Linked DNA regions of Pararoseomonas sp. SCSIO 73927. The protein of the gene in region 1 binds, or shares a complex with, the protein of each later gene. Links are inferred from orthologs where the notes say so. Each region holds a gene or a part of one and is shown in the gene's direction. Other genes may lie near its edges.

Region 1 (10,335 bases):
GCTCGTGGAGACGCGGACCAGGGCCACCCCGGGCGGGGCGCGGAAGGGCACGGGCGGGCTGTCGGCCAGCGCCGCCTGCACCACCTCGTTGAAGATCGGGGCCGCGTTGCCGCCGCCCGTCTCGCCCTCGCCGAGGCTGTGCGGGTCGTCGAAGCCCACCCACACCGCCACCACGATGTCCGGCGTGAAGCCGACGAACCAGTTGTCGAAGTAGTCGTTCGTCGTGCCCGTCTTGCCCGCCACGGGGCGGTTCAGGCCCTTGGCCGCCGCCACGCCCGTGCCGCGCGTGGTCGCGCCCTGCAGGATGGAGACCATCTGATAGGCCGCGATCGGGTCCACCACCTGCGGCCGCTGGTCCTCCAGCTGGGGCGGGCCGGCGGCGACGTCGCGGTCGCAGCCCACGCAGCGCCGGGCGTCGTTGCGCCAGACCACGTGGCCGAAGCGGTCCTGCACGCTGTCGATGAGGCTCGGCTCCACCCGCCTGCCGCCATTGGCGAAGGAGGCGTAGCCGGCGGCCATCCGCATCACCGTCGTCTCTCCGGCGCCGAGCGACATGGAGAGGACGCGCGGCATGTTCGGGATCACCCCGAAGCGCCGGGCGGTCTCGGCCACCTTGTCGATGCCGATCTCCTGCGCCAGCCGCACCGTCACCTGGTTCAGGGACTTCTCCACGGCGGTGCGCATGGTCACCCAGCCGTTGGAGTTGCCGCTGTAGTTGCCGGGGCGCCAGACGCCCTGAGGCGTCGCCATCTCGAAAGGCGCGTCCAGCAGCTGCTGGTTCGGCGGGATGCCCTGCTCCAGCGCCGTGACATAGACGAAGGGCTTGAAGGACGATCCGGGCTGCCGCATCGCCTGGGTGGCGCGGTTGAACCAGGACCGGTCGAAGTTGAAGCCGCCGGACATGGCCAGCACGCGGCCCGTGGCGGGATCGAGCGCGACCACCGCGCCCTCCACCTGCGGCATCTGGCGCAGCGCCAGCCGCTCCCGCGCCGGGGCGCGGCCCTGCGCCGCCGCCTGATTGCCGCCGACCGTCTCCACCATCACCACGTCGCCGGGGGTCACGATATCGGCCATGCGGCGGGCGCCGACCGCGCGGGTTCCCTCGCGCTGCACGCGGCTCCACGCCACGTCCTCCATCGCCAGCCGGCCCTCGCGCGGCTGGGCGGGGGAGCGGGGGCCGCCGGGGCGCTCGGCCCAGCCCAGCCGGGCCTCGCGCGCGCCCACCTCCAGCACCACGGCCAGGCGCCACTCCGGCAGCATGCCGGAGACGCGCTGCACGCCCTCCAGCGCCGGCATCCAGTCGGCCGGGGCGGCGGAGACCTTCGTCACCGCGCCGCGCCAGGCGCCGCGGCGGCGGTCATAGGCCATCAGGTGGTTGCGCAACGCCCTCTCGGTGGCGTCCTGCAGCTTCGGGTCCATGGAGGTGCGGACCACGAGGCCGCCCATGGTCGTCTGCTCCGGCCCGAAGCGGGCGTTCAGGTCGCGGCGCACCTCCTCGGTGAAGTACTGGCCCACCGCCACCATGTCCGGCCGGGCGCGGCCGCGGTACTGGATCGGCTCCTGCTTGGCCGCATCGGCTTCCTGCCGAGTGACGGCCCCGTCCTCCACCATGCGGTCCAGCACCCAGTCGCGCCGGGCCTTCGCGGCCTCTGGGAAGCGGGCGGGGTTGTAGTTGTTCGGCGCCTTGGGCAGCACCGCCAGAAAGGCGGTCTCGCCCAGCGTCAGCTCGTCCAGGCCCTTGTTGAAGTAGTTCTGCGCGGCGGCGGCCACGCCGTAGGCCTGGGCGCCGAGGAAGATCTCGTTCAGGTAGATCTCGAGAATGCGCTCCTTGCTCATCGCCTGCTCCAGGCGGTGCGCCAGGATGGCCTCCCGGATCTTGCGCATGATGGTGCGGTCCGCGCCCACCAGCATGTTCTTCGCGACCTGCTGGGTGATGGTGGAGGCGCCGCCGGCGCGCCGCCCCGTTCCCATCTGCTCCAGGTTCGTCATCACCGCGCGCGCGATGCCGATGGGATCGACGCCGTGGTGGTCCCAGAACCGCTGGTCCTCCGCCGAGACGAAGGCCTGCTGCACGCGCCGGGGAATGGCCGCGATCGGCACGAAGACGCGGCGCTCCAGCGCCATCTCCGCCATCAGCCGGCTGTCGGCGGCGTAGATGCGCGACATCTGCGGCGGCTGGTAGTCCGACAGCCAGGCGTGGTCCGGCAGGTCCGCGGTGGCGGTGCGCCACACGCCGTAGGCAGCGATGGAGCCGAAGATCACGCCGATCATCCCGACGGCGACGACGAAGCCGGCGGTGCGCCGCAGCCAGATCCCCCGGCGCGGGCGCTCCCGCTTCCGGGCCGGGCGCGCGGGCGGCACCGGCGGGATGTCCATGGGATCCCCGTTGTGGTCCGCGGGAGCGGAGCCGTCCCGGGGGCGGCGCTCGCCCACCAGGGGGCGTTCGGCGCGGAGATCTCTGGAAGCCATTCCCATCCTCATGGCCACCACCATCCGGGGCGGCCTCGACACTCATCTAGCAACTGGCGCGGCGCGGGGGCGAATGACAGGCCCGTGCCCCTTTTGCCAACCCTCTCCCTAGCACCGGATGGCGGAAGGCCGCCCCCGCCGGTGCGTCGCCCCACCCCCGCGCGGGGATCAGGGCGTTCAACCCGCCCGCGGCGCCCCGGTTTTCCCGGCCCGGCGGTTCCCCCGCCCCTGTGGCCCCGGTGCCATGGTGCCCTCCCCCTATCCCACGGAGGCCACGCCCAGCCCCGGGCGCTCCAGGTAGTCCTCCACCGCCCCAGCGAGGGCGGCGGCCACCACCGCCCGGTGCTCCGGCCGCTTCAGCTGCGCCTCGTCCCGCCGGTCCGAGAGGAAGCCGATCTCCACCAGCATGGAGGGCACGTCGGGCGACTTCAGCACGGCGAAGGCGGCCTGGCGGTGGGTGTTCGGCAGCAGCGGCACGCGCGGGCGCAGCGCGCTGACCGCCATGCCCGCCAGCCGTGCGGAGCCCTGCCGCGTCTCCTGCCGCACGAGGCTGAGGAGGATGCGCTGCACGTCCGCCGGCACGGGGGGCAGGTTCAGCCCGCCGGCCGAATCCGCCGCGTTCTCCCGCCGGGCGAGCGCGGCCGAGAGCGCGTCGGAGGCGGTCTCCGAGAGGGTGTAGACGCTCGCGCCCCGCGCGCCGGGCGCGGAATCCGCGTGGATGGAGACGAAGAGCACCGCCCGGCTGCGGCGGGCGAACTCCACCCGCCGGGCCAGCGGCACGAAGGTGTCGCGACTACGGGTGAGGAGGACGCGGCACCGCCCGCCCGCCTCCAGCCGCCGCTTCATCTCCTGCGCGGCGGCGAGGACGATGCGCTTCTCATAGGTGCCGGTGGCGCCGATGGTGCCGGGGTCCTTGCCGCCATGGCCGGGGTCCAGCACCACCACAGGGCGCGGCGCCCCCTGGCCCGTGGCGATCGGGCGGCCGGGCCCGGCCATGCGCGCGAAGGCGGCGGCAGGCCCCGGGCGGATAGAGAGGACGAGCGCCCCCCCTTCCCTCGAGACATCCGGCATCGCCACGGGGCCGGAAAGGTCGATCACCAGCCGCCGGGCGCGGGCGTCCCAGCTCGCGGCGCGGACGGGGCCGGCGCCGTGCAGGCTCCGCGGCCCCTCCCAGTCGTGGCTGGGCAGGCTGAGGACTAGGCGCGCTGGCCGGGAAGCGGCGGTCAGGCGCCAGGCGCTACCGGCGGCGCCGGGCAGAACCAAGCGGGCGGCCCCGCCATCCCCGCCCAGGCTCGCCGATTCGGCGGCCGCCAGGCCGGGTGCCGCCAGCGCGGCGAGCGCGGCGACCAGCAGGCCGCGGCGCGGAAGAGTCGGTCCCATCCCCCTCAAGCCCCCAATCCCCGGTACGTTCGGCGCATCCCCCGATGCGCCGCATCACCGGCACATCGTAGCACCGGGATTGCGGTTGAAGCGTGACGGAGGGAAACGGGGCGCTTCGCCCGCCGGTGTGTCCTGCCGCACACAGCGCCTTGCCCCCTGCCCACCCCCTGCGTATGGTGAGTTGCCCCGGCGGCACGCCGCCGGTGGAGGGTTTCGGGCGCGGCCGTAGCAGGGCCGCCGGTCCTTCTCAACAGGACGCCCGCCCCGTATCGCCCTGGCAGGGGCCGTCGCCAGAGCCGGATTCCGGCCGCGCGCCGGCCCGGGGGGCGGGCGGGAGAACATCCTTCCCCGGCGCGCGCCATGCGGCGCGGCAGGGCCGATCGCCCCCGATGGAGATCCCGAGAACGGGGGATCCCGGGGGCCATGGACCGCAACGCGCCAGTCGCCGGCCCGCCCGCGCGCCGTATGGCCGCGCCTAAGGGGTCGCGCACGGCACGCCGAAACCATTGGGGCATCCCCGGATGCCCGTACGGGAGAGAGGACGGATGACGGCGATGCTTCGCTCAGCCCCGCGCCCCGCCTTTCCCGCTCCGCCAACCCTCGACGCCGCCGGCTGCCACGGGCCCCGCGCGGCGCGGAGTGACGCCTTCCATGACCAAGCGCATGCTGATCGATGCATCCCACCCCGAAGAGACGCGGGTGGTGGTGCTGGACGGCAACCGTCTTGAGGATTTCGACCTCGAGACCCAGAACCGCCGCCCGCTGAAGGGCAACATCTACCTCGCCAAGATCGTCCGCGTGGAGCCGAGCCTCCAGGCCGCCTTCGTCGAGTACGGCGGCAACCGCCACGGCTTCCTCGCCTTCGGCGAGATCCACCCGGACTACTACCAGATCCCCGTCGCCGACCGTCAGCGCCTGCTGGAGATGCAGGCCCAGGAGGATGAGGACGAGGACCCCGAGGACGAGATCGAGACCGCCGCCGAGCGGCTGGCGCCGAACGACGACGCCGACCTGATCCGCCGCGAGAGGCGGGCCGGGAAGGCCGCAGGGACTTCCGAGAGCGCCGATGCCGCCGCGGAGACGCCCGCCGCGGGCGAGACGCTGGACGAGACGGGCGCGACGGCCGCCACGCTGGAGGAGGCCCCCTCCCCCGCGCCGGAGCCCGCCACCGAGCTCCCCACGGATGTCGAGGCCGATACCGCGGCCAATCCTACCCCCGATACCAACCCGGGCGAGACGGCCGGCGAGGACGGCGCCCCGCTCTCCCCGCCCCGCGCGCAGCCGATGACCATGCACGTGGACCGGGTGAGCGAGGGCGACCCCGTTGCCGAGCCGATGGCCACCGGGGCTTCGGATGGAGCCTCCGCCGAGGACGGCGAGGTGGAGACGGTGACCGAGGACGAGACCCCGCCGGAGACGGTGGGCGGCGATTCCCGCGACTCCGACGAGGGCTCCGAGGGCGAGGGCGACGAGGAGCGGCGCGAGCGCCGCATCCCCTCCCGTTTCCTGCGCCACTACAAGATCCAGGAGGTGATCCGCCGCCGGCAGATCATCCTCGTCCAGGTCGTGAAGGAGGAGCGCGGCAACAAGGGCGCGGCGCTGACCACCTACATCTCCCTGCCCGGCCGCTTCTCCGTGCTGATGCCGAACTCGCCCAAGGGCGGCGGCGTCTCCCGCAAGATCTCCTCCGCCTCGGACCGCAAGCGCCTGCGCGAGGTGATCGACGAGGTGGGCCTGCCCAAGGGCATGGGCATCATCGTCCGCACCGCCGGCGCCCAGCGGCCCAAGCCGGAGATCCGGCGGGACTGCGAGTACCTTCTGAGCCTCTGGGACAGCATCCGCGAGCGCACGCTGAAGTCCATGGCGCCCGCCCTGGTCTATGAGGAGGCCGACCTCCTCAAGCGGTCTCTCCGCGACAACTTCTCGAAGGATATCGAGGAGATCCAGATCGAGGGCGAAGACGCCTTCCGCCAGGCGCGCGACTTCACCCGCGCCCTGATGCCGCAGAACGAGCGCAAGATTAAGCTGCACCGCGACCCCGGCATGCCGCTCTTCGCCCGCATGGGCGTGGAGCAGCAGCTGGACGCGATGATGTCGCCGACCGTGCAGCTCCGCTCCGGCGGCTACATCGTGATCAACCAGACCGAGGCGCTCGTCTCCATCGACGTGAACTCCGGCCGCGCCACCCGCGACCGCCACATCGAGGACACGGCGCTGCGGACGAACCTGGAGGCGGCGGACGAGATCGCCCGCCAGCTCCGCCTGCGCGACCTCGCCGGCCTCATCGTGATCGACTTCATCGACATGGAGAGCAGCCGCCACGACGCGATGGTGGAGCGCCGCATCAAGGAGGCGCTGCAGCAGGACCGCGCGCGCATCCAGGTCGGCCGCATCTCCCACTTCGGCCTGCTGGAAATGTCCCGCCAGCGGCTGCGGCCGAGCCTGACGGAGCACTCCTTCGTCACCTGCCCGCACTGCCAGGGGCTGGGCATCGTCCGCTCCGACGAGAGCTCCGCCCTGCACGTGCTGCGCGCCATCGAGGAGGAGGGCGCCAAGCGCCGCGCCGCCGAGATCGTGGTGCACTGCTCCCCGGCTGTGGCCATGCACATCCTCAACCGCAAGCGGGAGCGCCTGGGCGCCACCGAGGCGCGCTACGCGATGTGCGTGGTCTTCGAGCCCGACGCGGAGATGACGGCGGCCGCCCACCGGATCGACCGCACCCGCCCGCAGACGCAGCAGGTGCCCGCCAGCACCGCCGCGCCCGCGCTGCGGATGGACTACGCGCCTGAGCCGGTCTTCCTCCCGAGCGTCGAGGACGAGGAGGACGAGGTCGGGACCGCCGAGGTGGCCGTGAACGGGACCTTGGGCAATGGAGGCTCGGGCGAGACGGCCGAGGACGGCTCGGGCGAGGGCAACGGGGAGCGCGGCCGCCGCCGCCGCCGCCGCCGCCGGGGTGGCCGCCGCGAGGACGGCGCGCCCGGCGAGGCCAACGGGACCGAGGAGGGCGAGTCCGAGTCCTCCCCCGCCGCTGAGGAGGGCGCGGATGAGTCCGCCGCTGGGGACGCCAATCTCGGGGAAGCCAGTGTCGGAGAATCGAGTGTCGGGGAAGCCAGCGTCGGGGAGGCCGAGCTCGGGGAGACCGATGCCGGGGCCGCGCCGCGTGCCCCCGAGGAGCGGCCCGAGGGCGATGGCCGCCGCGGCCGCCGCGGCCGCCGTGGCGGCAGCCGCTTCCGCCGCGAGGACGAGGCACCGCGCGACGAGGCGCCGCGCTACGCCGGCCCCACCCCCGCCGATCCCTTCGCCGGGATCGACGACGCGCTGATGGACGCGATGGACGCGGCGGAGGCCTCCGCCGAGACGTCGGCCACCGGGACGCCGCCGCGCAGCGTGCGGGAAATCCCGATCGGCGAGGCGCCCCTGCCCGCGGAGGCTCCGGCGGATGCCGGGGCGGAGGAGGCCGCTCTCGAGAACCTCTCCGCCCCCCCTCATGGCGAGGGGCCGGCCGAGGCCACCCGCCGCGCCGAGCCCGAGGTGACGTCCGAGGCCGCGCCGACGGCGCCGGTCGAGGCGGCTCAGGCCGAGGCGACCCCGGCCCAGGCAGCAGCCCCGACCGAGGCAGCCCCGACCGAGGCAGCCCCGGCCGACGCAGCCCCGGCGGAGCCCGTGGCGGGCGCCATCGTGCAGCCCGTCCTGCTCGGCGCCGAGGACGCCCCGGCTGCCCCGGCGAAGAAGGGGTGGTGGCGCCGCTGACCCCGGCGCTGCCCCTGACGGGGAGGCGCTAGGGTGTCCGACGCGATCTTCGCGCCACTTGGGGCCGGACCGCTGACGCTGCGCGCCCTGCGCGCGGTGGACGCGCCCCAGCTCCATCGGCTGGTGAATGACTGGGAGGTGGCGCGCATGCTGGCGCGCGTCCCCTTCCCTTACTCGCGCGAGCTGGCGGAGGAATGGATCGCCTCCACCCGCGCCCAGATCGAGGCGGGCACGGCCTGGCATCTCGCGGTGGAGCGGGACGGCGCGCTGGTGGGCTGCGTCGGCCTCACCACCGCCCGCGACGCCCCGCGTCACGCGGAGCTGGGCTACTGGGTGGGCCGCCGCCACTGGGGCCAGGGAATCGGGCCGGAGGCCGCGGGGCGGGTGGCGCGCTGGGCGCTGGCCAACCTCGACATCGACGTGATCCACGCCTCCGTGCTGGAGGAGAACGCGCGCTCCGCCGCCGTACTGGCGCGGATCGGCTTCCTCGAGGACGGGATGGCGGAGCAGGACTTCACCGCCCGCAACGCCCGCCTGCCCGTGCGCCGCTTCCGCGCCGGGCGGGCCGAGCTCTCTGCCGCCCCGGAGCCGTTGCCGAAGACGGTGCCGGAGCCGGGAGCGCCCGCCGCAACCCCGGCCCCGGCGCAGGGCGCCAACCTGCTGCTGGTGGCCGCCTGCGCGCTGATCGATTCCGACGGCCGCGTGCTCCTCGCCCGTCGGCCGGAGGGCAAGCCCATGGCCGGGCTCTGGGAATTCCCCGGCGGGAAGCTCGCCCCCGGGGAGACGCCGGAGGATGCGCTGATCCGCGAGCTGCACGAGGAGCTGGGGATCGACGTCTCCGCCGCCTGCCTCGCGCCCTTCGCCTTCGCCTCCCATCCCCTGCCCTCGGACAGGGGTGGCAGGCACCTGCTGATGCCGCTCTACCTCTGCCGCCGCTGGAACGGCACGCCGGAGGGGCGCGAAGGCCAGGCCCTGGCCTGGGTGCGGCCGAACAGGCTGGCGGACTACGCCATGCCGCCGGCGGACAAGCCGCTCGTCGCCCTGCTGCGGGACTTTCTCTGATGCCGAGGCGCTGCGCCCAACGATCCGGATGTCCCGGGCGGGGCGCGGCAAGGACATCCCGCCACTAGCAACCGGATCGGAGGGAGGCGCCTGCCCGAACGGGCGGGCCGCCGCCGGTCAAGGAGTGCTGGCCAATCCGGTCCGGTTCCTGCTCTATACCGTTGCGTCATCGCCACGATAGCGGCGGCGCGGGGCAAATCGGGGAGGACAGGATGACAGCGATCGAGGAACTGAAGCGCGATCCGCTCGCGTTCCTTCGTCACTACGCTCTCGCGCTGGACATGCCCCTGTGGGATCCGAAGCCGCCCCATCTGCTGAGCGACGGCACGGTCCGCGTGACGCTGCGGGACGATTCCGACGGCTACACGCCGCACCGGCCGCGCAACCGCGTCGGCCTCGGCCAGCTCATGGCCAAGTTCGGCGGCGACAGCGAGAGGAGTAAGGCGACGAAGCGGTTCACCGTAAAGTGGGCATCGGCCGGGGATGCGCAGGCGCTCCACTGCTACATCGCCCCTTACATCCTCAACAGCGGCCGGGTGAAAACGCTCGGCACCAAGGCCGACATCATGTTCACGGCCGAGATGAGCGGGTGCAGCTTCGCGGTCGGATCGCCCAGCTCCACCGGCGCGCAGTCGGTCATGCACACCAACGCCTCGGATTCCGGCCAGATCAGCCTGCAACAGCAATCCACCGACCAGCACACGATGGCGGGCAATGCTCTCGGGCAGGGAACGATTTTCGAGCCGTCCCACTATCGCAACAGTGACAAGGAGCGCGCCACCGTGATGGGGATCCGCAAGGGCTACGGATGGCGGTTCTACGCCCAGCGCTTCGTGATGACGACCGAGGCGGGACTCGGCGTGATGGACGTTGTCAGGATCGGCTGACCGCAAGCCCGGCCGGCACCTTCCGCCTCGCGCCGCGCGGCCCGCCACCTCGGCGGCGCCCCCCTGTCACGGGCCGGGCCCCTGACCAGACTCGCAGCCGCTCCGGCCTCCAGCACCGGAGAGGGACGGCGCCGGTCGCGTCGCCCCCTCCTCACGCCGCATGCCCGCCCTTGACGCCGCCGTGGAACGCACGACCCTCCATGCATCGCCGGAGAGACGTTCCCGAATGACCGCCACCCCCACCGCCGCACTGCTGATCATCGGAAACGAGGTTCTCTCGGGCCGGACGCAGGACGCCAACCTGAAGTTCATCGCGACCCGCCTCGGGGAGCTCGGCATCCCGCTGCGGGAGGTGCGCGTCATCCCGGACGTGGCGGAGACGATCGTCGCCACCCTCAACGAGATCCGCGCCGCCTTCACCTACGTCTTCACCACCGGCGGCATCGGCCCGACGCATGACGACATCACCAGCGAGTGCGTGGCCCGCGCCTTCGGCGTGCCCTGGGAGGTTCACGAGCCCTCCCGCGCGATCATGGAGGCCGACTACGCCCGCCGCGATCCGCCCGTCTCGATGAACGCCGCGCGGCTGCGCATGGCGACCCTGCCGCGCGGGGCCGAACCGATCCTCTGTTCCGAGACCTCCGCGCCGGGCTTCCGGATGGAGAACGTGCACGTTATGGCCGGCGTGCCGCGCATCATGCGCAGCATGTTCGAGGTAATCGCGCCCACGCTCCAGGGCGGCACCCCCGTGCGGTCCCGCGCCGTCCACGCCAACGGGCTGCTGGAG
Region 2 (9,614 bases), 1.2 Mb from region 1 along the record:
GCCATGGAAGCGTCCGGACGCAAGAAGGACGAGTTCCGGATCTAATACAGGCTTCTCTCGGGCCGGACCTCCCAGCGAAAGCGGCGGGAATGTCCCGGCGCCAGGATTGTCAGGCCCGGCCGTTCCAGGAATTCGCCGTCCCAGCCCAGCGGCGCCGCAGTGCCGCACCAGGGTTCCAGGCAGAGAAAACTGGCGCCCGGTTTCGACCAGAGGCCGAAATCGGAATAGCCCTCCCACCTCATTTCCAATGCCGCGCCCGGAGCGATGTAGCGGAGTTCACGTGGGCGGAAATCCTGCAGGACGATCGCATCTTTCTCAAAAAGAGAGGGCTCAAGCGGGAGGACCCCGTTTCGCAACGGGATGGTCTCCACGCCATCCAGCAGCCCCCCGGTAAGGCGACGCGCTGACAAGGCCTCCACGCCGGGAAAGGCGATGCTATGGCCCTCGGCCGAGGCCGTGCCGGGCAGGGGCCAGGCGAAGGCGGGATGACCCCCGAGGAGAAAGGGTAGAACTTCCCGTCCAGGATTGAGGACGGTGACCGTGCAGGAGAGGGCGCCCCCCGCCACGGCCCACTCCACCTCCAGCGCGAAGGCGAATGGGTAGGCCGCCCGCGTCGCCTCGTCGTCCCCCAGCCGCAGGGCGCAGCCCGTCCCATTCCGCCGGACCCAGGTGAAGCGGCGGTCCCGCGCGAAACCGTGCTGGGTGAGCCGGTGCGCCCGGCCGGCATGGCGCAGAACATCGCCCGGCAGGCGGCCGACGATCGGAAACAGGATCGGGGCGTGGCGCGGCCATTCCGGCCCGGCATGCCAGAGCCATTCCCCGCCACCGGCGTCGCGCAGCCCGCACAACTCCGCCCCGTGGGCACTGACGGTGACGGTCAGGCGGTCGTCGCCGAAGCGGTGCGTGTCGTCGGGCATGGGCCTGGATGAAGCGTTCCGGCGGGCTGGGCAAGCCATCGCGGCGTGCGGCCCCCCCCTCCGCAAGGGGGCGCCGCCCCCTTGCATCCCCCGCCAGGGGCCTGAGGCCCCTGGACCCCCGTTTGGCTGCTGCCGCGCCGTCCTGAGACGGTATTTCTGCGGGACAGGCCCCTTCCTGCCCTGGCAGTCGCCTCGGGTCATCGACCCGAGGCGCACCGTCAGCCGAGAGAAACCAAAGCCTAGAGAAAGATGATGGTGAGGGGTCCGGGGAGAGGAAGAATTCCTTCTTCCTCTCCCTGGCCACGGACCACCATCGCCGGATCGCACATCCCCGCCGTCCTCCCCGCAACCCGGCGGCGCGGCGCGCGTCCCTCCCGGGTAGTCAGGAGGCGTTCACATGCTGCAAGTCCTGCCCGCCGGGCTGGGCCGGGCCCTGTCGGGGATGCGGCCCGGCATCAACGCGCTGCTCTTCGCCTGGGTGAACGTGCCGGCGGTGATCGAGGTGAGCAGCCCGGCCTTCGCGGGGGGCGGCGCGATCCCGGCGCTGCACACGGCCGACGGGGCAGGGCTCTCGCCGCCGCTCGCCTGGGCGGGGGTGCCGGCCGCGGCGGGGGCGCTGCTGCTGGTGGTGGAGGATGCGGACAGCCCGACACCGCGGCCTCTGGTCCACGCCATCGTCACCGGGTTGCCGGCGGCGGATGGCGGGCTGGCGGCGGGGGACCTGCCGGGCCCGGGGCGGCCTGGCCTGCCGGGGCTGGGGGTGGGGCGGAACTCGTACTTCGGAAAGGCCTGGCTGCCGCCGGATCCGCCGCCGGGGCACGGGCCGCACCGCTACGCCTTCCAGATCTTCGCCCTGCACGGGCGGCCTGCTGCCGGACCGGGGGCGCCGCTGTCGGGCTCGCCGGGGCGGGGGGCGCTGAAGAAGATTCTCGGCCCGGGCGTCCTGGCGAAAGGGTGCCTTATCGGCACCTATGAGAGGCGGGGCTGAGGCCCCGATCCCTCCGGCGAGGGGCGCTTCGTCCCTAACCCAGCACCTCGCGGACGATCTGGCGGATCTCCGCCGCGCTAAGCGTGCCAGCCTCGGCCGGGCGGGGGGTGGTGTGCGGCAGGCTCGGGGCCGGCCGGTGGTTGATGCTGTGGTTGATGCTCTGGATATTCATGGTTTTCTCTCGTTGATCCCGGCGGCAACGTCCGGTCGCCGGGGCGGTTCCTGAGCCCTCCAGCTTTCGTCCGGGAATGGGACGAAGGCGGGACGGGCCCGTGACGGGATCATGATGTTGCGTGATCCCGGATTAGCGGCATGTCGGTAAACAGCCGGTTGAGGGCTAGGGACTGCAGCCGGATGCGGAACGGGCGCCGGCGGCCTTGCGGCCGTGGCGCCCGTCCGTGGTTCCTGCCGATGGTCAAGGGGGGCGGTGCCGCCCCGCCTCTCAGCCCATCTGAAGGTTGGAGGCAGACATCTTGCCCTTCGGGTCCTTCTGGACGTCGAAGGAGAGCTTGTCACCCTCGTTCAGGCCGCGCAGGCCGGCGCGCTGAACATCCGAGATGTGGACGAACACGTCCTTGGACCCATCATCCGGCTGGATGAAGCCGTAGCCCTTGGTCGCGTTGAACCACTTCACGGTTCCGGTAGCCATCGATCGCGTATCTTTCGTCTGGGGGCGCCGCTCGGGGAACCCCCTTGGGGGTGCCCCCAAGGGCCGGACATCCTCCGGCCCACGAGGGCGAATTACCGGAACTGGCGGCCCGGCGTCCTGGTGGATCGGCGGACGGTTTGGGCCAGCACTGGCAGAGTTTATCTGGGAAGCAGATGACGGGATTGCAACCCGCCCCCGGCCTCTGGCACGGCCGGGCTCGTGCCCCACGGCGGAGCGGGCGGGGGCGGGCGCCATGCCCGGGGTGCCATTTTTCCTGGCCTTTGCCGGCGGGAGCCGCCATATAGCCGCCCGCCGGGTGCGCCGCAGGGTTCACCCGCCCTCCGCGCATGCGGTGGGCTGACAGGAACGGCCGCGCCGCGGCGTTTCCGGCCACATGGAACCCCGTGCGCGGCGACCCCGCGGCGGACCCCATGCCGCCCGAGACGCCGGGCACCCCGCCATCCCGGGAGCGACCGGGGCGGGGGCGCAGAGACCCTTCATCCCATCCATGTCGCAACCATTGCCCGAAGGGGCGCCCCGCCCGGCAATCCGGCCGGATCGGGGCCGACAGGATGCACGCATGTTCGACAGCTACTACCGCAAGGACATTGACTGGGGCGGCAAGACCCTGACGCTGGAGACGGGCAAGATCGCCCGCCAGGCCGACGGCGCCGTTCTCGCCCGCCTGGGCGACACCATCGTCCTCTGCACCGCCGTCGGCGCCCGCTCCGTGAAGCCGGGCCAGGACTTCTTCCCGCTGACCGTGAACTACCAGGAGAAGGCCTTCGCCGCGGGCAAGATCCCCGGCGGCTTCTTCAAGCGCGAGGGCCGTCCCTCCGAGTTCGAGACCCTCACCTCCCGCCTGATCGACCGCCCGATCCGCCCGCTCTTCCCGGAGGGCTTCCGGAACGAGGTGCAGGTGGTGGCGACCGTGCTCTCCCACGACATGGAGAACAGCCCGGACATCGTGGCGATGGTCGGCTGCTCCGCCGCCCTGACGATCTCCGGCATCCCCTTCTTCGGCCCGATCGCCGCCGCCCGCGTCGGCTACGCCGCCGGCGAGTACATCCTGAACCCGACGCTGGAGCAGACGAAGACCAGCGAGCTGGAGCTGGTGGTCGCCGGCACGGCCGAGGGCGTGCTGATGGTGGAGTCCGAGGCGAAGGAGCTCACCGAGGAGGTGATGCTCGGCGCCGTGGAGTTTGGCCACAAGGCCTTCCAGCCCGTGATCGCCGGCATCATCGAGCTGGCCGAGCGCGCGGCGAAGGAGCCCTGGGCCCTCGTCGAGAAGACCGAGGCCGAGACGGCGCTGAAGGCGCGCATCTCCGAGCTGGGCCGCGCCGACATGGCCGAGGCCTACAAGGAGACGCAGAAGCAGGTCCGCTACGGCAAGGTCGGCGAGGTCAAGAAGAAGATCGTCGCCCAGCTCGAGGCCGAGGGCCTGGATACGGCCGCGGCGAAGGGCATGCTGAAGGAGCTCGAGGCGGACGTGGTCCGCAACGCGATCCTCGACACGGGCATGCGCATCGACGGGCGCGACACGAAGACCGTGCGCCCGATCGTGGCCGAGGTCGGCATCCTGCCGCGCAGCCACGGCTCCGCCCTGTTCACCCGCGGCGAGACGCAGGCGCTCTGCGTGGCGACGCTGGGCACCGGCCAGGACGAGCAGATCATCGACGCCCTCGCGGGCGAGTACCGCGAGGACTTCATGCTGCACTACAACTTCCCGCCCTACTCGGTCGGTGAGACGGGCCGCATGGGCTCCCCGGGCCGCCGCGAGGTCGGGCACGGCAAGCTGGCCTGGCGCGCCGTGCACCCGCTGCTGCCGGAGAAGGAGAAGTTCCCCTACACCATCCGCGTGGTGTCGGAGATCACGGAGTCCAACGGTTCCTCCTCCATGGCCACCGTCTGCGGCACCTCCCTCTCCCTGATGGATGCCGGCGTTCCCCTGAAGCGGCCGGTGGCGGGCATCGCCATGGGCCTGATCAAGGAGGATCGCGGCTTCGCCGTGCTCTCCGACATCCTGGGCGACGAGGATCACCTCGGCGACATGGACTTCAAGGTGGCCGGCACGGAGCAGGGCATCACCGCGCTCCAGATGGACATCAAGATCACGTCCATCACCTTCGACATCATGAAGACCGCGCTGGAGCAGGCGAAGGACGGCCGCGTCCACATCCTCGGCGAGATGGCGAAGGGCCTGTCCGGCTCCCGCAACGAGGTGGCGGCCACCGCGCCGCGCATCACGGTCATCAACGTGCCGAAGGACAAGATCCGCGAAGTGATCGGCACGGGCGGCAAGGTGATCCGTGAGATCGTCGAGCAGACCGGCACGAAGATCGACATCGAGGATGACGGCACGATCAAGATCGCGTCGAGCAGCACCGAGGCGACCCAGGCCGCGATCGACCGCATCCGCGGCATCACGGCCGAGGCCGAGGTGGGCGCGATCTACACGGGCACCGTCGTGAAGGTCGCCGATTTCGGCGCCTTCGTGAACTTCCTCGGCGCCAAGGACGGCCTCGTCCACATCTCCGAGCTCGGCCAGGAGCGGGTGAGCAAGACCTCCGACGTCGTCTCGGTCGGCGACAAGGTGAAGGTCAAGGTCATCGGCTTCGACGACCGCGGTAAGGTGAAGCTCTCCATGCGGGTCGTGGACCAGCAGACGGGCGCGGACATCTCCGAGCAGGTCGGCGCCAAGCGCCCGCGGCCCGAGGGCGAGGAGGGCGGCGAGCGCTCCGATCGTGGTGATCGCGGCCCCCGCCGCGACCGCGGCGACCGTGGGGGCGACCGTCCCCGCCGCTACAACGACTGATCCTCGCGGGGTCGATCGCGGCCCCGCGAAAACATCCTAAAAGCGGGCCGGGGGGCTGTTTGAACCCCCCGGCCCGGACCATATGCGGCGCTCACGGCGGCCCCCTTGGCTGCCCTGTTCCAGGGAAGAATCCGGCCTTGAAGGCGATCAACACCATCCGCATGGGCGGTGCCGACGTCCTGCCTCTCGTCGAGGGCGGGAAGGGTGTCTCCGCCTCCAACGGAGCCTCCGCCGGCAACTGGGCCGCGGAGGGCGGGGTGGGCACCTTCTCCGCCGTGAACGCGGACAGCTACGACGCCGAGGGGCGGATCATCCCCCAGGAGTACCACGGCAAGACGCGGCGGGAGCGCCACGAGGAGCTGGTGGCCTATGGCATCGCCGGCGGCATCGCCCAGGCGCGCGAGGCCTATGAGCGGTCTAACGGCAAGGGCCGGGTCCACGCCAATATCCTCTGGGAGATGGGCGGGGCGGAGCGCGTGGCGCGCGGGATGCTGGAGGGGGCCAAGGGCCTGATCCACGGCATCACCTGCGGCGCCGGCATGCCCTATCGCCTGGCCGACATCGCGCGCGAGTACCGCGTGCATATCTACCCCATCGTCTCCTCCGCCCGCGCCTTCAACGCGCTGTGGAAGCGCGCCTACTCCAAGGCCAGCGAGTGGCTGGGCGGCGTGGTCTACGAGGATCCCTGGCTGGCGGGCGGCCATAACGGCCTCTCCAACTCCGAGGACCCGCGCAATCCGGAGGCCCCCTACGCCCGCGTGCTGAAGCTGCGCCAGCAGATGCGCGAGCTCGGCCTCGGCGACGTGCCGATCATCATGGCCGGCGGCGTGTGGTGGCTGGAGGAGTGGCAGGACTGGATCGACAACCCGGAGCTGGGCCCGATCGCCTTCCAGTTCGGCACCCGCCCCCTGGTGACGCGCGAGAGCCCGATCCCCGACGCCTGGAAGCAGAAGCTCCTCACGCTGAAGCCCGGCGACGTCTCGCTCCAGAACTTTTCCCCCACCGGCTTCTACAGCAGCGCGGTGCGGAACCCCTTCCTGCGCGAGCTGGAGGAGCGCTCCGCCCGTCAGGTGGCCTATACCGGCGAGCCGATCGGCGAGCACTCCGCGGTGTACGGCGTGGGCCCGCGCAAGCGCCCCGTCTACCTCGTGCCGGGCGACCTGCAGCGCGTGCTCGGCTGGGAGTCGCAGGGCTTCACCGAGGCGCTCCGCACCCCCGACGACACGCTCGTCTTCGAGACGCCGGAGGCCAGCCGCCAGATCCTGGCGGACCAGGTGGCCTGCATGGGCTGCCTCTCCCAGTGCCGCTTCTCCAACTGGGCGCAGCACACGGACGACCACTCCAACGGCAAGAAGGCCGATCCGCGCAGCTTCTGCATTCAGAAGACCCTGCAGGACATCGGCCACGGCGCCGACCCCGACCAGAACCTGATGTTCGCGGGCCACAACGCCTACCGCTTCGCCCAGGACCCCTTCTACTCCAACGGGTTCATCCCGACGGTGAAGGAGCTGGTGGGGCGGATCATGACGGGGCGCTGAGCGCTCCGTCACCCTTCCCCGGCAGCCGCCCTTCTGAGGGCGGCTTGCCCCGGCAGCCGTCCTTCTGAGGGCGGCTTGCCCAGGCAGCCGTCCTCAGAAGGGGGGCTTGCCGATCGGGAACTCCTGCACCTTCGTCGCCCCGGCCTGCAGCGCGCCGTCCGCCCCCGTGGTGAAGGGCGTGTTGCCGCCGACGTAGCGCAGCTGGCCGTTCCAGTAGGCGTCCTTCATTAGTTGCCCCGCCGCGCGCCGCGCCGGGTCCTCGCTCACCAGCATCGCGTCGATCGTGCGCTGCAGGTAGCGCTCCGTGCCCTGGCGCACGGATTCCCCCGTCATCGTGGTGGCGGTGCCGAGGCGGGAGGTGTTGCCCTTCGCCTCGCCCACGATCACGTCCGGCCGCAGCGGGTCGGCGGTGGGGCGCACGTAGATTTTGTCCACGGTACCGCTGCCGGAGCCCGTGTAGGTGGGCGAGTAGTCCGGGTAGAGCTGCCGCACCGCGTCGTCCAGCCCGCGCTCCCCGATGCTCTCCGCCAGCCGGTTGATCGCCGGGCGGCTCTGCCACACGCCGATGACCTGCTCCGGCGTGGGCTGGGCGAAGGCGCCGAAATCGTCGCGGATGTCGCGCTGCTCCTGGTAGCGCCTGAGTTCCTCGTTGATGGCGGCCTGCGCCTCCGGCCCGTGCGGCACGGGCACGCCGCGATTTTCCACCACCAGCCCGGGGTCGCCGGCAATGTCCATGCCCTCGTCCACCGGCGGCAGGACCGGCACGGTCAGCGGCGGCAGGGCGGGGACCGGCGGGGCGATGCCGAGGCCGGGCAGGGGCGGCAGGGCGGGAGCGGGCGCCAAGCCGGGCAGGGGCGGCAGCACCGGCGCCGCGTCGGTCCCGGGCAGGGGCGCCACGGGGGCGGCGGGGACGAAGGCGGCGTCGTTCAGCTCGAAATTGCCGTCCGGCAGGGTGCGGCCCATCGCCGCCCCGGCCTCGTCCACCAGGGCGCCCTCGGGCGCCATGCGGAGCAGGCGGAGCGGGGCCGTCATCTCGCCCGCCTCGTTCTGGCTGAACAGGGCGATCGTCCCCTCGTCGCGGTTCGCGCGGTAGCCGATCTCCGGCCGCCCGGGCACGGTCCCCGTCACCGGCCCCGGCATGGCGCCGGTGGTGGAGCCGAAGAAGGCGCCGAGGGCGCCGCTCAGGGCGGGAACCCCGACCTGGCGCCCGATCCAGCCCGCCGCGCCGCCGAGGGTCGCGAAGGGATCCGGGATGGTGGGCGCGCCGGGGAGCACGGTGGTGCCAGGTGGCCCCGCCGGGGCCAGGGCGGCGCCGAAGGCCCCGAGCGCGCCGAGGCCGGCGGCAGAGGGCACGATCGTCCCGAAGGACATCCCGCCGAAGCCCGGGTTAAGGCCGGTGTTGAAGCCGTTGGCGGCGAAGGCGGGCAGGGGCCCGAAGGGCATTCCCCCGGCCGGGCCGGGCGGCACCGCTGCCACCGCGGGGGCGGGCAGGGGCAGCGGGGCGGCCTCGGCGACAGGGAGGGGCGGCGGCCCGGAGATCGGCGCCTCGGGAACCGGCGCCTCCGGTGCCAGGGGCACCTCACCCATGGGGAACGGCCCGGGGGCGGGGGCGGGGGGCGTGGCCAGGGCAGGGGGCGCGAAGGCCGACGGGGGCAGGATGAAGGGTCCGGGGGCCGGAGGCAGCTGGGGCAGGGGCGGCAGCGGGGGCGGCGGCGCGATGGGCGTGAACTGCGGGATCGGGGTGTTCACCGCCCGCTGCAACTCCGCGTTCCGGTCCGCCGCCTGCTGCAGCAGCCGCGAGTTCTCGGCCTGCAGGTGCATGAAGCGCTGGTTCGCCGCGGCGTTGTAGGCGGGCGAGCCCACGGGCGCGCCGGAGGAGGGCGAGGGCAGATCCGAGCCCGCCGTGACGCTGATCTCCGGCAGGGTGACCGAGAGGCTCCCCGCCGCGGTGTTCAGCGCGCTCCCGAAGTTGCTGCCGGGAGAACTCGGCCCCGCGGCGAGATTGTTGCTCGGCAGGTTCGGCCCCGCCGCGAAGAAGGTGTTGGACAGGTTGCCGATGCTGCCGGACATGCGCCGCGCCTCCAGGGGTCTCCGTCTGTCCCAAAGGCTGGAAAAGGTGCGGCCGGATTGGAACCCTGCCTCCCGCCCTCGTGACCTCGGCGGGCCCGATGTCAAAGTCCGGTCATCCCCGTGTCACAGGCGCCGCGCGGCGGCCCGGCCTGCCGGGAACGCCGTGCCGGGACAGTGGCCGGGGGCGCTCCGCCCGCCTCCCTAGAGCGGGTTGTCCTCCTGCGGCGGCGGCCGCGCCGTGGTCTCCGCCTCTTCCGGCGTCTGAAGGACGGGGCGCGACACGCGGCGATAGGGCGCGCGGCGGGTGCCGGGCTCGTCCAGCCCGTAGGGATCGGCGTAGGTCACCACCCGGCCGGCGCTGTCGGGCCAGGCCGAGAGGTAGGCCAGGGCGACCTGCACCTCCTGGGTGGGCGGCAGCTCGTAGGTGCGGCCGGTGTCCAGCGTCGCCTGGAGGGAGGTGGTGGTCCGGTCCAGCAGCCAGGCCGCGACCTCCCGGATTCGCTCCACCCGCACGCAGCCGTGGGAGAGGGCGCGGGAGGCGCGGGAGAAGGCCGCGGGGCTGTTGGTGCCGTGCAGGAAGATGCCGTCCGAATCCAGCAGGCCGATGCGGAGGACGCCCAGTGGGTTGGTGGGGCCG
Region 3 (9,484 bases), 1.7 Mb from region 1 along the record:
CCCTCGGAAAAGGCATCGCCGCAGCCTCCCTGGCTGCGCTGCTTCAGGCGCGCGGCCACAAGGTCCGCATGCGAAAGCTGGACCCCTATCTCAACGTGGATCCGGGCACGATGAGCCCGTACCAGCACGGCGAGGTCTTCGTGACCGATGACGGGGCGGAGACGGACCTCGACCTCGGCCACTACGAGCGCTTCACCGGGGTGCACGCCAACCAGGCCGATGCCTGGACTTCGGGGCGCATCTACTCCGAGGTGATCGCGAAGGAGCGGCGGGGCGAATACCTGGGCGGGACCGTCCAGGTGATCCCCCACATCACGGACGCCATCAAGGAGGGCATCACCAGCGGGGTCGAGGACTACGACTTCGTGCTGGTGGAGGTCGGCGGCACGGTCGGCGACATCGAGAGCCTGCCCTTCCTGGAGGCGCTGCGTCAGCTGGCGAACGAGCTGGGGCCGCGCAACAGCCTTTTCGTCCACCTGACGCTGGTGCCCTGGATCGCCTCCGCCGGCGAGCTCAAGACGAAGCCGACCCAGCACAGCGTGAAGGAGCTGCTGGGCCTGGGCATTCAGCCGCAGATCCTGCTCTGCCGCTGCGACCGGCCGATCCCCGAGAACGAGCGGCGCAAGATCGCCAGCTTCTGCAACGTGCGGCCGGAGAGCGTGATCCCCGCGCTGGACGCCACCAGCATCTACGCCGTGCCGCTGCAGTACCATGACGAGGGGCTGGACCGGGAAGTGCTGCGGCACTTCGACATGTCGGTCTACGGCGAGCCGGACCTCTCGCGCTGGCAGAAGATCGTCAACTCCCTCCAGCACCCGGAGGGCGAGGTGACCATCGCCGTCGTCGGCAAGTACATGTCGCTGCTGGACGCCTACAAGTCGCTGAGCGAGGCGCTGACCCATGGCGGCATCGCGCACAACGTGCGCGTGAGGCTGGACTGGGTGGACAGCTCCATCTTCGAGGGCGAGGGCGCGACGAAGCGGCTGGAGGGGGCGCACGCCATCCTGGTGCCCGGCGGCTTCGGCGAGCGGGGGAGCGAGGGCAAGATACGCGCGGTGCAGTTCGCGCGGGAGCGGAACGTGCCCTTCCTCGGCATCTGCTTCGGCATGCAGATGGCGGTGGTGGAGGCGGCGCGGCACCAGGCCGGCCTTCCGCACGCCTCCTCCACCGAGTTCGGGCCCTGCGAGGACCCGGTGGTCGGGCTGCTGACGGAGTGGAAGCGCGGCAATCAGGTGGAGAAGCGCTCCGAGGGCGGCGACCTCGGCGGCACCATGCGGCTCGGCTCCTACCCCTCGCTCCTGGCCGAGGATTCGCTCGTCCGCTCCATCTACGACGGCAAGCCCGAGATCATGGAGCGGCACCGCCACCGCTACGAGGTGAACGTGAACTACCGCGAGAAGCTGGAGGCCACGGGCCTGCGCTTCTCCGGCATGTCGCCCGACGGCGTGCTGCCGGAGATCGTGGAGCGGCCGGACCACCCCTGGTTCCTCGGGGTGCAGTACCACCCGGAGCTGAAATCCAAGCCCTTCGAGCCCCACCCGATCTTTGCCGGCTTCATCGGCGCGGCGGTGCGGCAGGCGCGCCTCGTCTGAGGCGTGCCAAGCGCGCGGCGTGAATGACGGTCATTTCCGCCCAGCGTTTTCCGCCGCCAATGCGTTCGCCTAACTCGACGGCAGGCCCGCCGCCCCGGCGGGCCGCCAGACAGAGGTGAAGCGCGATGGCGAAGGTCCTGGTCCTCTACTACTCCAGCTACGGACACATCGAGGCGATGGCGCAGGCCGTGGCCGAGGGCGCGCGCGGCGTGCCCGGCGTGACGGCCGACGTGAAGCGTGTGCCGGAGCTGGTGCCGGAGGAGGTGGCGCGGAACTCCCACTACAAGATGGACCAGGCCGCCCCGGTGGCGACCGTGAACGAGCTGGAAGGGTACGACGCCATCATCATCGGCACCCCCACCCGCTACGGGAACATGGCGTCGCAGATGAAGAACTTCCTGGACCAGACCGGCGGCCTCTGGGCCCGGGGCGCCTTCAACGGGAAGGTCGGGTCCTGCTTCACCTCCACCGCCAGCCTCCATGGCGGGCAGGAGAGCACGATCCTGGCCACCAACAACGTGCTCTACCACCTCGGCATGGTCATCGTGGGCCTTCCTTACTCCTACGCGCCCTTGCAGGATGTGACGAAGGTGCAGGGCGGCACGCCCTACGGCGCTAGCACGGTGGCGGGCGGCGACGGTAGCCTGAAGCCGACGGCCGACGACCTGGGCGCGGCGCGCTTCCAGGGCGAGCACGTGGCGCGGATCGCGGCGAAGCTGGCGGCCTGAGCGCGGGCGGGGAGGCCCAAGGCCTCCCGCTCGTCTCCTGCTGTGTGGCGCGAAGAGTTGATCCTCAGGACCCGTCAGGGTTGTGGGTGCCCCTCGCCGCCTTGCTTGAGGGCGGCCGGGATCGGTGCTTAGAACTGGCCGGGTTGGTAGCGGGTCAGACCTCGATCAGTGCTTTCATGAACCGGGCAAAGCCGTCCCTCGCCGCGGACTCCTACGAGCTGCTGATTCAGGGCGTGGTGGATTACGCCATCTACATGCTCGACCCGACCGGGCTGGTGGTGAGCTGGAACCCGGGCGCGGAGCGGATCAAGGGCTACGCGCCCGCCGAGGTGATCGGCACCAGCTTCTCCCGCTTCTACACGGAGGAGGACCGGGCCGCCGGCACGCCGGAGCGGGCGCTGCGGACCGCCGCCGAGGAGGGGCGCTTCACCGCCGAGGCCTGGCGCATCCGCAAGGACGGCACCCGCTTCTGGGCAATGGTTGTGATCGACCCGATCCGGCGGGGCGGCGTCCTGATCGGCTTCGCCAAGGTCACGCGCGACATGACGGAGCAGCGCGCGGCCCAGCTGGCAGCGCTCGAGACGGAGCGGCGCTTCCGCCTTCTTGTCCAGGGCGTGCACGACTACGCCATCTACATGCTGGGACCGGACGGTCAGGTCACGAACTGGAACACCGGGGCCGAGCGGATCAAGGGCTACGCCGCCGACGAGATCGTGGGCCAGCACTTCTCCCGCTTCTACACGGAGGAGGACGCGGCGGGAGGGGTGCCCCACCGCGCGCTGGAGACGGCGCGGCGGGAGGGCCGCTACGAGGCGGAGGGCTGGCGGCGGCGCAAGGACGGCACCCGCTTCTGGGCCGGCGTGGTGATCGACGCGATCCGCGACGAGTCCGGGGAGCTGATCGGCTTCGCCAAGGTGACCCGCGACCTGACGGAGCGGCGCGAGGCCCAGATCCTGCTGGAGCAATCCCGGGAGCAGCTGTTCCAGGCCCAGAAGATGGAGGCGCTGGGGCAGCTGACGGGAGGGCTGGCGCACGATTTCAACAACATGCTCGCCGGCATCTCCGGCAGCCTGGAGCTGCTGCGCACCCGCATCGCCCAGGGCCGGGTGGGGGAGGCGGACCGCTACATCTCCTCCGCCCAGGGCGCGGCGAGCCGCGCCGCCGCGCTCACCCATCGCCTGCTGGCCTTCGCCCGCCGGCAGACCCTGGACCCGAAGCCGACCGACGCGAACCGGCTGATCGAGGGCATGGGGGAACTGGTCCAGCGCACCGTCGGGCCGGCCATCGAGGTGCGGAAGACGCTGCGGCCCGACCTCTGGGTGACGCTCTGCGACCCCAACCAGCTCGAGAACGCGCTGCTCAACCTCTGCATCAACGCCCGGGACGCCATGCCGGGGGGCGGGGCGCTGACGGTGGGGACCGAGAACCTGACTCTGAGCGCAGAGGCGGCGCCGGCGCGGGGCCTGCGGCCCGGCGACTACGTCTCCGTCAGCGTGACCGATGCGGGGGTGGGAATGGCCCCGGAGGTGCTGGAGCGCGCCTTCGACCCCTTCTTCACCACCAAGCCGCTGGGGCAGGGAACGGGACTCGGCCTCTCCATGGTCTACGGCTTCGCCCGGCAGTCCGGCGGGCAGGTGCGGATTCGCTCGGCCCCGGGGGAGGGGACGGGCGTGACGATCTACCTGCCCCGGCACCTCGCGGCCGCCGAGGAGGACGAGGCCCCGGCCGGCTCCGCGGAGGCACCGCGGGCGCGGGCGGGGGAGACGGTGCTGATCGTGGACGACGAGGAGACCGTCCGCATGCTCGTGGCCGAGGTGCTGCAGGACCTGGGCTACACCGCGCTGGAGGCGGGGGACGGCCCCTCCGGCCTGGAAATCCTGCGGAGCCCGCGCCGGATCGACCTGCTGGTGACGGATGTCGGGCTGCCCGGCGGGCTGAACGGGCGGCAATTGGCCGATGCCGCGCGCACCGCCCGGCCGGGGCTGCGGGTGCTGTTCATCACCGGCTACGCCGAGACCGCGGCGGTGGGCGACCGGCTGGAGCCGGGGCTGCACGTGATGACCAAGCCCTTCGCGATGGAGGCCCTGGCCGCGCGGATCAAGGCGATCATCGAGGGGGGGTGAGGACGGGGGGGCGGCGTTGCGCCCGCTTGCGGAAGGGATAGGCTGTGCGGCCCGACCTCCGAGGAGACCTCCTTGTCGCTTCTCTCCGGCCTGATGGGCCATGCCAGCGAGATCAGCCCGGCCCAGGCCGCGGCCGACTACGCGCGTCTGCTCGCCCCCTCGGAGAGGGTCCAGCTCGCCTACAAGCTGATCCGCGACGTCATCATCCTGACGGACAAGCGGGTGATCCTCATCGACAAGCAGGGGGTGACGGGGCGGAAGACGGAGTACCTCTCCATCCCCTACCGAAGCATCACGCGCTTCTCCGTCGAGAGCGCGGGCAGCTTCGACATGGAGGCCGAGCTCCGGATCTGGTCCAGTGGCGCGGAGCCGGTGCAGCTGACCTTCGGGCGCGGCGTTGACGTCTACGCCCTTCAGGCCGCCCTGGCCGTCAACGTGACGGGCTGACCGGCCGGGTTCGCGGAGGGCGGGGACCTTACCTCTCGCCCGCCCCCTCTTGCCGGGCCCCTCTTGCCGGGCAGGACGACCGGCCTTATCGCCGGGGCAACGTCCCGGAGCGCTGGAGCCCCCATGTCCGCCATTTCCGACATCATTGCCCGCGAGGTCCTCGACAGCCGCGGCAACCCGACGGTGGAAGTGGAGGTGGTGCTGGACAGCGGGGCCATCGGCCGCGCCATCGTCCCTTCCGGCGCCTCCACCGGCGCGCACGAGGCCGTTGAGCTGCGCGACGGCGACAAGTCCCGCTACGGCGGCAAGGGCGTGCTGAAGGCGGTGGCGAACGTGGAGGGCGAGATCTTCGACGCCCTCTCCGGCCTGGACGCCACGGACCAGGTGAAGATTGACGAGACGATGATCGAGCTGGACGGCACGCCGAACAAGGCGCGGCTGGGCGCCAACGCGATCCTCGCCGTCTCGCTCGCGAATGCCAAGGCCGCGGCGGAGCACTACGGGCTCCCGCTGTACCGCTACGTCGGCGGCACCTTCGCCCGCACCCTGCCGGTGCCGATGATGAACATCATCAACGGCGGCCAGCACGCCGACAATCCGATCGACATCCAGGAGTTCATGGTCATGCCGGTGGCCGCCGGCACGATGGCGGACGCGGTGCGGATCGGCTCCGAGGTGTTCCAAGCGCTGAAGAAGAAGCTGCACGACGCGGGCCACGCGACGAACGTGGGCGACGAGGGCGGCTTCGCGCCGAACCTGAAGAGCGCGGAGGAGGCGCTGGACTTCATCGCCGCCGCCTGCGAGGCCGCCGGCCACCGCGTGGGCGAGGACATCATGTTCGCCCTCGACTGCGCCTCCACCGAGTTCTTCAAGAACGGCACCTACGATATGGAGGGCGAGGGGAAGAAGCTCGACGCCGCGGGGATGGTGGACTACCTCGCCGCGCTCTGCGGCAAGTACCCCATCGTCTCCATCGAGGACGGCATGTCCGAGGATGACTGGGCGGGCTGGAAGCTGCTGACAGAGCGGCTGGGCGACCGCGTGAACCTCGTCGGCGACGATCTGTTCGTGACGAACACGGAGCGCCTGCGCCAGGGAATCGACCAGGGGGTGGGCAACGCCATCCTGGTGAAGGTGAACCAGATCGGGTCGCTGACGGAGACGCTGGAGGCCGTGGAGACGGCGCACCGCGCCGGCTACAAGGCGGTGATGTCGCACCGCTCCGGCGAGACGGAGGACGCGACGATCGCGGACCTCGCGGTGGCCACCAATTGCGGCCAAATCAAGACGGGCTCGCTGTCCCGGTCCGACCGACTCGCGAAGTACAACCAGCTCATCCGAATCGAGCAGGGGCTGGGCCCGGCGGCGCGCTACGCGGGCCGCAACGTGCTTCCCAAGGGGCGCTGAAGAGGCCGCGCGCGCCGCAGAGCGCGGCGCGCGCGCAACGTCCACAGCTAATTCCGCAGCCCTGCCCCGAATGACCTTGCGCCGCAGCGTGGCGCCGATTTTACTCCGCCCCAGGGGATCATTCCGATCGGCCTAAGCTCTTCGGGGGAGGGGCAGTTGGCTTTCTTACAGGGGGTGAAGCGCCGGGCGCAGGCCTTGGTGCTTCCGACAATTTTCTTCGCGCTGTGCGGATACTTCGCGCACCACGCGATGAATGGCACGCGCGGGCTTATCGCGCGCGATGCCCGCAACGCCGAGATCGCCGCAGCCCGGCTGGTACTGGCCGAGGCGGAGGCGGAGCGAGACACCATGGAGCGCAAGGTGGCGGGCCTGCGGGCCGAGCACCTGGACCGCGACATGCTGGAGGAGCGCGCCCGCGCCCTGCTGAACGTGGTGGCCAAGGACGAGATCATCGTGCCCTACGCGCCGAACCGCCGCCTCTTCTAGGGTTCGGAAAGGCCGGATTTTCGGACGGCGCGGCGGTCCTTCCGCCGCGCCGTGCGGCGTTCCCGGACCTGTCCTTTTGTATCCGGCGCGGATATTCGCGATGTTGCAACGCAACATCAACGACTTAGCCGAGTCTTGTAGCTTGCTGATCCCCGGCGCCAACCGTATCTGCCGATGAAAGACGGCCTCCCCGGCCGACTTTTCAAGCAGGAGCAGCCCATGGCCCTCGGGACCGAAAGCGCGGCGAAGCGCCGCGGGAACGGCAAGGATACTCCCCCCGCCGCCGGCCATAACCAGGACGTGCTGGCCAAGGCCTACCGCGAGATGCTGCTGATCCGCCGCTTCGAGGAGAAGGCCGGCCAGCTCTACGGCATGGGCCTCATCGGCGGCTTCTGCCACCTCTACATCGGCCAGGAGGCCGTGGTGGTGGGCATGCAGATGACCCTGAAGGAGGGCGACCAGGTCATCACCTCCTACCGTGACCACGGGCACATGCTCGCCACGGGCATGGAGGCGCGCGGCGTGATGGCGGAGCTGACCGGGCGCATCGGCGGCTACTCCAAGGGCAAGGGCGGGAGCATGCACATGTTCTCCCGCGAGAAGGGCTTCTACGGCGGGCACGGCATCGTGGCGGCGCAGGTGCCGCTCGGCCTCGGGCTCGCCTTCCACAATTGGTATAAGGAGAACGGGGGCGTCGCGCTGGCCTATTTCGGCGAGGGTGCCTCCAATCAGGGCCAGGTCTTCGAGAGCTTCAACCTGGCGGCCCTGCTGAAGCTGCCCTGCATCTTTATCATCGAGAACAACCGCTACGGCATGGGCACGAGCGTGGAGCGCGCCTCCGCCTCCCGCGACCTGTCGCAGAACGGCGCGCCCTGGGGCATCCCGGGCGAGAAGGTGAACGGCATGGACGTGCTGGCGGTGAAGGAAGCCGGGGAGCGCGCCGTGGCCCATTGCCGCGAGGGCAAGGGGCCGTACCTGCTGGAGATGCAGACCTACCGCTACCGCGGCCACTCCATGTCCGACCCCGCGAAGTACCGCACGCGCGAGGAGGTGCAGGGCATGCGCGAGAACAGCGACCCGATCGAGCAGGTGCGCAAGCTGCTGCTGGAGCAGGGCCGCAGCGAAGCCGACCTCAAGGCCGTGGACGACGAGGTGAAGGCGATCGTGCAGGACAGCGCCGAGTTCGCGCAGTCCAGCCCGGAGCCCGACGAATCCGAGCTCTGGACCGACGTGGTGCTGCCCAGCCCGGTCGACGCCCAGTCTGTTAAGATGGAGACCCGCTGAGATGGGCGCGACGATCCTGATGCCCGCCCTCTCCCCGACGATGACGGAGGGCAAGCTCAGCCGCTGGCTGAAGAAGGAAGGCGAGGCGGTGAAGTCCGGCGACGTGCTCGCCGAGATCGAGACCGACAAGGCCACCATGGAGGTGGAGGCCGTGGACGAGGGGACGATCACGAAGATCCTCGTCCCCGAGGGCACGGAGGGCGTGCAGGTGAACGCCGCCATCGCCGAGCTGGATGGCGGCGACGGCAGCGCGGCCCCGGCCGGCGACACCGCCACCCCGGCGAACGCGCAGGGCAGCAAGCCCGCGACCCCGCAGCAGCCGGAGTCCAACGCCACGCAGCAGGGCGGTAGCGTCGGCCAGGTGGCGAAGGCCGCCGAGGACCACGCCCAGGTCGCCGCCAAGGGTGCGGAGGAGCGCGAGGGCGTCTCGGCCCAGCCCAAGGCACCCGCCAGGGAGCCGGAGAAGGACTGGGGCCCGACGAAGGCGACCACGGTGCGCGAGGCGCTGCGCGACGCGATGGCGCTGGAGATGCGCGCCGACGCCGACGTGTTCCTGATGGGTGAGGAGGTCGCCCAGTACCAGGGCGCCTACAAGATCTCCCAGGGCCTGCTGGACGAGTTCGGCCCGAAGCGCGTGCTGGACATGCCGATCACCGAGTACGGCTTCACCGGCATGGCCGTGGGCGCGGCGCTGGCGGGGCTGAAGCCCATCGTCGAGTTCATGACCTTCAACTTCTCGATGCAGGCCATCGACCACATCATCAACTCGGCGGCGAAGACGCTGTACATGTCCGGCGGCCAGCTCGGCTCGCCGATCGTGTTCCGCGGCCCGAACGGCGCCGCGGCCCGCGTGGCGGCGCAGCACAGCCAGGACTACACCTCCTGGTACGCGCACGTCCCCGGGCTGAAGGTGATCGCGCCCTGGTCGGCGGCGGACGCGAAGGGGCTGCTGCGGGCCGCCATCCGCGACCCGAACCCCGTCGTCTTCCTCGAGAACGAGATCCTCTACGGCCAGAGCTTCGAGTGCCCGACGGCGGAGGATTTCATCCTGCCGATCGGCAAGGCGAAGGTGGAGCGCGAGGGCAAGGACGTGACCATCGTCGCCTATTCCATCATGGTGGGGCTGGCGATGCAGGCCGCGGATGAGCTGGCCAAGGCCGGGATCGACGCGGAGGTGATCAACCTCCGCACCATCCGGCCGCTGGACATCGAGACCGTGCTGAACTCGGTGAAGAAGACCAACCGCCTCGTCACCGTCGAGGAGGGCTGGGCCTTCGCCAATGTCGGCGGGGAGGTGGCGATGCAGGTCATCGAAAGGGCCTTCGACCACCTCGACGCGCCCCCGACCCGCGTGGCCGGGCTGGACGTGCCGATGCCCTACGCGGCGAACCTCGAGAAGCTGGCGCTGCCCACGGTG

The links.
Region 2: the proteins of VQH23_RS15030 (region 1) and pnp are in contact, whole or in part, in a cryo-EM structure (PDB 9QH0), measured with the Escherichia coli proteins. The link is inferred for Pararoseomonas sp. SCSIO 73927 from one-to-one orthologs.
Region 3: the proteins of VQH23_RS15030 (region 1) and eno are in contact, whole or in part, in a solved structure (PDB 2FYM), measured with the Escherichia coli proteins. The link is inferred for Pararoseomonas sp. SCSIO 73927 from one-to-one orthologs.

The regions. Positions count from the first base shown.
Region 1 is NZ_CP146232.1:3,226,055-3,236,389, reverse strand. What follows is about bases 4,120-7,799. They hold VQH23_RS15030 (Rne/Rng family ribonuclease), read left to right. Parts: upstream 4,120-4,500; coding sequence 4,501-7,599; downstream 7,600-7,799. Other genes in these bases: VQH23_RS15025 (bifunctional GNAT family N-acetyltransferase/(deoxy)nucleoside triphosphate pyrophosphohydrolase), read left to right, coding at 7,633-7,799. Also shown: VQH23_RS15040 (PBP1A family penicillin-binding protein), read right to left, coding at 1-2,469; VQH23_RS15035 (N-acetylmuramoyl-L-alanine amidase), read right to left, coding at 2,728-3,849; more of VQH23_RS15025, read left to right, coding at 7,800-8,661; VQH23_RS15020 (hypothetical protein), read left to right, coding at 8,874-9,548; VQH23_RS15015 (competence/damage-inducible protein A), read left to right, coding at 9,775-10,335. UniProt on the Escherichia coli protein: Endoribonuclease that plays a central role in RNA processing and decay. Required for the maturation of 5S and 16S rRNAs and the majority of tRNAs. Also involved in the degradation of most mRNAs.
Region 2 is NZ_CP146232.1:2,038,599-2,048,212, forward strand. Bases 2,793-5,751 are described here. They hold pnp (polyribonucleotide nucleotidyltransferase), read left to right. Parts: upstream 2,793-3,134; coding sequence 3,135-5,369; downstream 5,370-5,751. Other genes in these bases: VQH23_RS09705 (nitronate monooxygenase), read left to right, coding at 5,507-5,751. Also shown: VQH23_RS09675 (H-NS histone family protein), read left to right, coding at 1-45; VQH23_RS09680 (aldose 1-epimerase family protein), read right to left, coding at 42-917; VQH23_RS09685 (YbhB/YbcL family Raf kinase inhibitor-like protein), read left to right, coding at 1,315-1,905; VQH23_RS09690 (hypothetical protein), read right to left, coding at 1,940-2,077; VQH23_RS09695 (cold-shock protein), read right to left, coding at 2,348-2,554; more of VQH23_RS09705, read left to right, coding at 5,752-6,907; VQH23_RS09710 (hypothetical protein), read right to left, coding at 7,001-8,977; VQH23_RS09715 (L,D-transpeptidase family protein), read right to left, coding at 9,179-9,614. UniProt on the Escherichia coli protein: Involved in mRNA degradation. Catalyzes the phosphorolysis of single-stranded polyribonucleotides processively in the 3'- to 5'-direction. Also involved, along with RNase II, in tRNA processing.
Region 3 is NZ_CP146232.1:4,911,343-4,920,826, reverse strand. What follows is about bases 4,327-7,155. They hold eno (phosphopyruvate hydratase), read left to right. Parts: upstream 4,327-5,013; coding sequence 5,014-6,297; downstream 6,298-7,155. Other genes in these bases: pdhA (pyruvate dehydrogenase (acetyl-transferring) E1 component subunit alpha), read left to right, coding at 7,003-7,155; VQH23_RS23220 (septum formation initiator family protein), read left to right, coding at 6,454-6,783; VQH23_RS23230 (PH domain-containing protein), read left to right, coding at 4,516-4,890; VQH23_RS23235 (PAS domain S-box protein), read left to right, coding at 4,327-4,443. Outside these bases: VQH23_RS23245 (CTP synthase), read left to right, coding at 1-1,592; wrbA (NAD(P)H:quinone oxidoreductase), read left to right, coding at 1,718-2,320; more of VQH23_RS23235, read left to right, coding at 2,497-4,326; more of pdhA, read left to right, coding at 7,156-8,067; VQH23_RS23210 (pyruvate dehydrogenase complex E1 component subunit beta), read left to right, coding at 8,069-9,484. UniProt on the Escherichia coli protein: Catalyzes the reversible conversion of 2-phosphoglycerate (2-PG) into phosphoenolpyruvate (PEP). It is essential for the degradation of carbohydrates via glycolysis.